Regions from separate parts of the Sporosarcina pasteurii genome, predicted to be linked through region 2. Evidence: a T-box and tRNA genes for the amino acid it is inferred to sense, from the RefSeq annotation. Region 2 holds a T-box; the other regions hold tRNA genes.
The links. The T-box of region 2 lies ahead of serS (serine--tRNA ligase). A T-box ahead of a tRNA ligase gene usually reads a tRNA of that ligase, here a tRNA-Ser.
Positions count from the first base shown of each region.

Region 1: it has a tRNA-Ser gene. The T-box ahead of serS (serine--tRNA ligase) is inferred to sense a tRNA for this amino acid. The anticodon was not compared.
Region 3: it has a tRNA-Ser gene. The T-box ahead of serS (serine--tRNA ligase) is inferred to sense a tRNA for this amino acid. The anticodon was not compared.

Region 1 is NZ_CP160452.1:2,528,441-2,530,667, forward strand. Features, by position in the region: tRNA gene AB1H92_RS12025 (tRNA-Glu) at 108-179, opposite strand; tRNA gene AB1H92_RS12030 (tRNA-Ser) at 187-277, opposite strand; tRNA gene AB1H92_RS12035 (tRNA-Asn) at 285-359, opposite strand; tRNA gene AB1H92_RS12040 (tRNA-Ile) at 361-437, opposite strand; tRNA gene AB1H92_RS12045 (tRNA-Gly) at 443-516, opposite strand; tRNA gene AB1H92_RS12050 (tRNA-Phe) at 523-598, opposite strand; tRNA gene AB1H92_RS12055 (tRNA-Asp) at 612-687, opposite strand; tRNA gene AB1H92_RS12060 (tRNA-Met) at 691-765, opposite strand; tRNA gene AB1H92_RS12065 (tRNA-Met) at 958-1,032, opposite strand; tRNA gene AB1H92_RS12070 (tRNA-Ser) at 1,126-1,218, opposite strand; tRNA gene AB1H92_RS12075 (tRNA-Ile) at 1,238-1,311, opposite strand; tRNA gene AB1H92_RS12080 (tRNA-Met) at 1,319-1,392, opposite strand; tRNA gene AB1H92_RS12085 (tRNA-Ala) at 1,458-1,533, opposite strand; tRNA gene AB1H92_RS12090 (tRNA-Pro) at 1,540-1,616, opposite strand; tRNA gene AB1H92_RS12095 (tRNA-Arg) at 1,640-1,716, opposite strand; tRNA gene AB1H92_RS12100 (tRNA-Leu) at 1,742-1,827, opposite strand; tRNA gene AB1H92_RS12105 (tRNA-Gly) at 1,836-1,910, opposite strand; tRNA gene AB1H92_RS12110 (tRNA-Leu) at 1,919-2,000, opposite strand; tRNA gene AB1H92_RS12115 (tRNA-Lys) at 2,029-2,104, opposite strand; tRNA gene AB1H92_RS12120 (tRNA-Thr) at 2,111-2,186, opposite strand; tRNA gene AB1H92_RS12125 (tRNA-Val) at 2,202-2,227, opposite strand, start outside.
Region 2 is NZ_CP160452.1:22,421-24,647, forward strand. Features, by position in the region: gene pdxS (pyridoxal 5'-phosphate synthase lyase subunit PdxS) at 1-315, shown strand, start outside; gene AB1H92_RS00080 (NUDIX domain-containing protein) at 406-984, shown strand; T-box leader at 1,030-1,248, shown strand; gene serS (serine--tRNA ligase) at 1,307-2,227, shown strand, end outside.
Region 3 is NZ_CP160452.1:2,716,562-2,718,788, reverse strand. Features, by position in the region: rRNA gene AB1H92_RS13130 (23S ribosomal RNA) at 1-348, shown strand, start outside; rRNA gene rrf (5S ribosomal RNA) at 481-595, shown strand; tRNA gene AB1H92_RS13120 (tRNA-Asn) at 650-724, shown strand; tRNA gene AB1H92_RS13115 (tRNA-Ser) at 728-819, shown strand; tRNA gene AB1H92_RS13110 (tRNA-Glu) at 850-924, shown strand; tRNA gene AB1H92_RS13105 (tRNA-Val) at 976-1,051, shown strand; tRNA gene AB1H92_RS13100 (tRNA-Met) at 1,183-1,257, shown strand; tRNA gene AB1H92_RS13095 (tRNA-Asp) at 1,261-1,336, shown strand; tRNA gene AB1H92_RS13090 (tRNA-Phe) at 1,350-1,425, shown strand; tRNA gene AB1H92_RS13085 (tRNA-Thr) at 1,435-1,510, shown strand; tRNA gene AB1H92_RS13080 (tRNA-Tyr) at 1,531-1,615, shown strand; tRNA gene AB1H92_RS13075 (tRNA-Trp) at 1,620-1,690, shown strand; tRNA gene AB1H92_RS13070 (tRNA-His) at 1,752-1,827, shown strand; tRNA gene AB1H92_RS13065 (tRNA-His) at 1,861-1,936, shown strand; tRNA gene AB1H92_RS13060 (tRNA-Gln) at 1,943-2,014, shown strand; tRNA gene AB1H92_RS13055 (tRNA-Gly) at 2,019-2,093, shown strand; tRNA gene AB1H92_RS13050 (tRNA-Cys) at 2,104-2,177, shown strand; tRNA gene AB1H92_RS13045 (tRNA-Leu) at 2,213-2,227, shown strand, end outside.

The sequences.
Region 1 (2,227 bases), 790 kb from region 2:
TTATTTTAAAAATGGCCGATAGATATCTTTACCAATGTCATTGGACAAGAAAAACATAAAAAAACTGTTAATTTCTTATTAGATTAATAAGAAATTAACAGTATGTATGACCCCTACGGGATTCGAACCCGTGTTACCGCCGTGAAAGGGCGGTGTCTTAACCGCTTGACCAAGGGGCCAAACTTATGGCGGAGAAGGAGGGATTCGAACCCTCGCACCGCTTACGCGATCTATGCCCTTAGCAGGGGCACCTCTTGAGCCACTTGAGTACTTCCCCGTATGAATGGCTCCGCAGGTAGGATTCGAACCTACGACCGATCGGTTAACAGCCGATTGCTCTACCACTGAGCTACTGCGGAATGGTGGGCCTAAGTGGACTCGAACCACCGACCTCACGCTTATCAGGCGTGCGCTCTAACCAGCTGAGCTATAGGCCCCAAATTGGAGCGGGTGAAGGGAATCGAACCCTCATCATCAGCTTGGAAGGCTGAGGTTTTGCCATTAAACTACACCCGCATATCATGGTGGCTTAGGACGGAATCGAACCGCCGACACAAGGATTTTCAGTCCTTTGCTCTACCGACTGAGCTACTAAGCCTTTATTATAAAAATGGCGGTCCCGACGGGAATCGAACCCGCGATCTCCTGCGTGACAGGCAGGCATGTTAACCGCTACACCACGGGACCATTTGGTTGCGGGGGAAGGATTTGAACCTACGACCTTCGGGTTATGAGCCCGACGAGCTACCACTGCTCCACCCCGCGATAATAATATGAATTAAATTTGATTGACTTACTACGCTTATGATATGTTTACACCTTTCGTGACTTTGTCACTGTCGGTGTTAATCGCATTCGTTGTGATGCGATTTGCTCCACCCCGCGATAATATTATGAAATGAATTAAATTAATTAAACTTCTACACTTCTAGTAAAAATTACAGAAATTGAAATATTTGGTTGCGGGGACAGGATTTGAACCTGTGACCTTCGGATTATGAGCCCGACGAGCTACCGCTGCTCCACCCCGCGATAATAATATGAATTAAATTTGATTGACTTACTACGCTTCTAGTGTGTTTATCTAATTAACATTCCTTTAGTTTCCATCCTTCAAAGATAATATGGCGGAGGAAGAGGGATTCGAACCCCCGCGGGCTTTAACACCCCTGTCGGTTTTCAAGACCGATCCCTTCAGCCAGGCTTGGGTATTCCTCCATAATTAAATTTAAAGTGATGGACCTTGCAGGACTCGAACCTGCGACCGGACGGTTATGAGCCGTCTGCTCTAACCAACTGAGCTAAAGGTCCTCAGGAATGGCGGCGGAGGGAGTCGAACCCCCGACCTTACGGGTATGAACCGGACGCTCTAGCCAGCTGAGCTACGCCGCCAAGATATCATTAAGAGATTGAAGAATTATCCTTTTTCTCGAAAGGTAATACTAATTGTTTTAAATTGGTGGAGCCTAGCGGGATCGAACCGCTGACCTCCTGCGTGCAAGGCAGGCGCTCTCCCAGCTGAGCTAAGGCCCCAGGAAATGGTCGGGAAGACAGGATTCGAACCTGCGACCCCTTGGTCCCAAACCAAGTGCTCTACCAAGCTGAGCTACTTCCCGAGATTAATAAAATTAAGTTTAGTTGGCGCGCCCGACAGGAGTCGAACCCATAACCTTCTGATCCGTAGTCAGACGCTCTATCCAATTGAGCTACGGGCGCTATTTAACAACTATTAACTAACTAGTGCCGAGGACCGGAATCGAACCGGTACGGTAGAAACCTACCGCAGGATTTTAAGTCCTGTGCGTCTGCCAGTTCCGCCACCCCGGCTTAGTCAATGGAGCGGAAGACGGGATTCGAACCCGCGACCTCCACCTTGGCAAGGTGATATTCTACCACTGAACTACTTCCGCGTATAAAGTGCGGGTGAAGGGAGTCGAACCCCCACGCCCGAAGGCACTAGATCCTAAGTCTAGCGTGTCTGCCAGTTCCACCACACCCGCATATCCATTATGAAGGCAAGTCATATAATGGTGAGCCATACAGGATTCGAACCTGTGACCCTCTGATTAAAAGTCAGATGCTCTACCGACTGAGCTAATGGCTCTAAATATGGTGCCGGAGAAAGGACTTGAACCCTCAACCTACTGATTACAAGTCAGTTGCTCTACCAGTTGAGCTACTCCGGCGTTCATCAAGTGTAATGGTGGAGGATGACGGGATCGAACCG
Region 2 (2,227 bases):
GCACCCTATGAAGTTTTATTAGCGATTAAGAGAGCGGGTCGCTTACCAGTGACAAATTATGCAGCAGGCGGCGTAGCAACACCGGCAGATGCAGCGTTAATGATGGAACTAGGTGCGGACGGTGTATTCGTTGGTTCTGGAATTTTCAAATCAGAAAACCCTGAAAAGTTCGCGCGTGCAATCGTGAAAGCAACTGCAAATTATAGAGACTATGATTTGTTAATTGAACTCTCAAAGGATCTAGGAACGCCGATGAAAGGGATTGAAATGTCGGCGCTTGCTGAAAGTGAACGAATGGCAGCGCGTAGCTTATAAGAGTTCGCTTTGAACTGCAAAATTAGAGATAATAAATACCTACTCTACTCATGGTGGATTAGGTATTTTTTTAGTTGGAGGTTGGACGTAATGGAATGGATAAAAGTTTTTGATGAAAATTTCCAATGGATTGGTGAAGATACAAGAGAGAATGTTCACCAACAAGGAAAATGGCATGAGACGTTTCATTGTTGGTTTGTAGATAGACAATTTATTTACGTTCAAAAAAGAAGTGACGCTAAAAGTGACTTCCCATCTTTATTTGATATAACCGCGGCTGGACATTTAGAGGCGACAGAGAAAGTGGAAGATGGAGTTCGTGAAATTGAGGAAGAACTTGGCGTAAATGTCCAGTTTTCTCGATTAACTTCGGTTGGCGTCGTTCGCGATATAATTAAACTTCCGGGTTTTTGTGACTATGAGTTTGCGCATGTGTTTATATATGTTTCTTCATTTGAGCCAACTGACTTTATCTTACAAGAAGGGGAAGTGGATAGCATTCATGAAATAGAAAAAGAAGATTTCATTCGGCTATGCTCACAAGAAGTGAATAAAGTTAAGTGCCGTAACATAATGTTGGATACTGTTACAGAGATAGGATTGGACGATTTTGTTCCGCACCATTCAAGTTATTTTGAAGCGATTGCTAAAAAGTTAGCTTTTGTATAACTTGCGAATAAAGTGGCAATATAGTATGGTATATATAATTTAAATAGTAAGACGATGAAAGGAAGCAGTAGCAAGTCTGTTTTTTCATAGAGAGTCAGCGGGTGGTGGGAGCTGATAAAAACATTTGTGAATCCGTCCTTGAGTAGCTAGGCTGAACAACTAGTAAGTCTATGCCGGTCAGTTGAACCGTTATTTCAATGAAGTGAATCAGACAAAGTAGTCTGGTTAATTTGGGTGGCAACGCGGGTAGTTCTCGTCCCTTTTATGACAAGGGGATAGAGGGCTTTTTTTGTGTTCTAAAATAGTAAAGGAGGAAAATTGTATGTTAGATATTAAAAAACTACGCACAAATTTCGATGAAGTAAAAGAAAAGTTAGCAAGGTTAGGTGAAGACTTAACGGATCTTGATCAGTTTGGGGAACTTGATGAGAAAAGAAGAGAATTAATCGTTAAAACAGAGCAATTGAAGGCAGAACGTAATGAAGTATCGCAACAAATTGCGCAGATGAAACGCAACAAAGAAAATGCGGATGAAGCAATTTTACGTATGCGTGAAGTTGGGGAAGAGATAAAGGTTCTGGAAACAGCGCTACATGAAGTTGAAGAGAAACTGAATTATATTCTAATGCGTATTCCAAATACACCGCATGACAGTGTACCACAAGGGGATAGTGATGATGAAAATATAGAAATCCGTACGTGGGGCGATAAAACATCATTTACATTTGAACCGAAGCCACATTGGGATTTAGGAACGGATTTAAATATTTTAGATTTTGAAAGAGCAGCAAAAGTTGCTGGAAGCCGCTTTGTATTCTATCGTGGATTAGGGGCTCGTTTAGAAAGAGCGCTCATTAGCTTCATGTTAGACTTGCATGTTGATGAACATGGATATGAAGAGTTACTTCCACCGCAACTTGTCAATCGTACGAGCTTAACGGGGACGGGACAGTTACCAAAGTTTGCAGAAGACTTATTCCATGTTGAAGAAGAGGACTATTTCTTAATTCCAACTTCAGAAGTCCCAGTGACTAACTTCCATAGTGATGAAATTGTAGACGGCAGTAAGTTGCCAATTACATTTACTGCATATAGTGCAAACTTCCGTTCAGAAGCGGGCTCTGCAGGAAGAGATACGCGCGGGTTAATTCGTCAGCATCAGTTCAATAAAGTGGAACTTGTGCGTCTTGTGAAACCAGAAGATTCTTATGAAGAATTAGAAAAGCTAACAGGCCATGCGGAG
Region 3 (2,227 bases), 600 kb from region 2:
TGTTCGCCCATTAAAGCGGTACGCGAGCTGGGTTCAGAACGTCGTGAGACAGTTCGGTCCCTATCCGTCGCGGGCGCAGGAAATTTGAGAGGAGCTGTCCTTAGTACGAGAGGACCGGGATGGACATACCGCTGGTGTACCAGTTGTCTTGCCAAAGGCATAGCTGGGTAGCTACGTATGGACGGGATAAATGCTGAAAGCATCTAAGCATGAAGCCCCCCTCAAGATGAGATTTCCCATTACGCAAGTAAGTAAAATCCCTCAAAGATGATGAGGTTGATAGGTCCGAGGTGGAAGCATGGCGACATGTGCAGCTGACGGATACTAATCGATTGAGGACTTATCCTTTTAAATGTTACGAGTTTGTGTCATCAAATGTCACGTTTATCCAGTTTTGAACGAACAAAACTAATTAATTTACAAAAAAGGCTTGCATTCCTAGCAGGATTTGATATAATTAGAGTTGTCGTGTTAATAGAGTCCAGTGGCGATAGCGAAGAGGTCACACCCGTTCCCATACCGAACACGGAAGTTAAGCTCTTCAGCGCCGATGGTAGTTGGGGTTAGCCCCTGCAAGAGTAGGACGTTGCTGGTCTCGCAATCCTTATCCACACATATAATGTGAATGGACAGACATTGATAATATTATTCCGCAGTAGCTCAGTGGTAGAGCAATCGGCTGTTAACCGATCGGTCGTAGGTTCGAATCCTACCTGCGGAGCCAATTGGAGAGCTGTCCGAGTGGCCGAAGGAGCACGATTGGAAATCGTGTAGGCGGTTTGCGCTGCCTCAAGGGTTCAAATCCCTTGCTCTCCGCCAGATTTTTAAAACAGTAACTATATACATAAAGGCCCCTTGGTCAAGCGGTTAAGACACCGCCCTTTCACGGCGGTAACACGGGTTCGAATCCCGTAGGGGTCACCATATTTACTATATGAAATAGTGCAGTACTACAAAGTATCGCAATTTTAACATGGAGGATTAGCTCAGCTGGGAGAGCACCTGCCTTACAAGCAGGGGGTCGGCGGTTCGATCCCGTCATCCTCCACCATATATTATTATCGCGGGGTGGAGCAAGTCGCATCACAACGAATGCGATTAGCACCGACGTGACAAAGTCACGAAAGGTGTCAAACTCATCATAAGCGTAGAAAGTCAATTTGATTTAATTCATATTATTGTCGCGGGGTGGAGCAGTGGTAGCTCGTCGGGCTCATAACCCGAAGGTCGTAGGTTCAAATCCTTCCCCCGCAACCAAATGGTCCCGTGGTGTAGCGGTTAACATGCCTGCCTGTCACGCAGGAGATCGCGGGTTCGATTCCCGTCGGGACCGCCATTTTTATAATAAAGGCTTAGTAGCTCAGTCGGTAGAGCAAAGGACTGAAAATCCTTGTGTCGGCGGTTCGATTCCGTCCTAAGCCACCATTTTTATTCGCCGGAGTAGCTCAACTGGTAGAGCAACTGACTTGTAATCAGTAGGTTGAGGGTTCAAGTCCTTTCTCCGGCACCAAGAAAACTCTTATTTAATATGGTGGGGTAGCGAAGTGGCTAAACGCGGCGGACTGTAAATCCGCTCCCTCAGGGTTCGGGGGTTCGAATCCCTCCCCCACCACCATTCTAGGGGCATAGTTTAAGGGCAGAATAGAGGTCTCCAAAACCTTTGGTGTGGGTTCGAATCCTACTGCCCCTGTTATTTTCTGAAATCAGAAACATTCCTTTATTAATCGTATTGGAATTATTTTTATGTTATGGCGGTTGTGGCGAAGTGGTTAACGCATCGGATTGTGGTTCCGACACTCGAGGGTTCGATTCCCTTCAGCCGCCCCATTTTTCAAGATATAAACATTTAATAGTATTATGGCGGTTGTGGCGAAGTGGTTAACGCATCGGATTGTGGTTCCGACATTCGAGGGTTCGATTCCCTTCAGCCGCCCCATTTTTTTGGGGTATAGCCAAGCGGTAAGGCAACGGACTTTGACTCCGTCATTCGTTGGTTCGAATCCAGCTACCCCAGTTATGCGGAAGTAGTTCAGTGGTAGAATATCACCTTGCCAAGGTGGAGGTCGCGGGTTCGAATCCCGTCTTCCGCTCCAATTTTATAGAGGCGGCATAGCCAAGCGGTAAGGCACGGGTCTGCAACACCCTTATCACCGGTTCGATTCCGGTTGCCGCCTCCAAATTTGACTTTATATGATCATTTAAATATTTCTTAGCCCGAGTGGTGGAA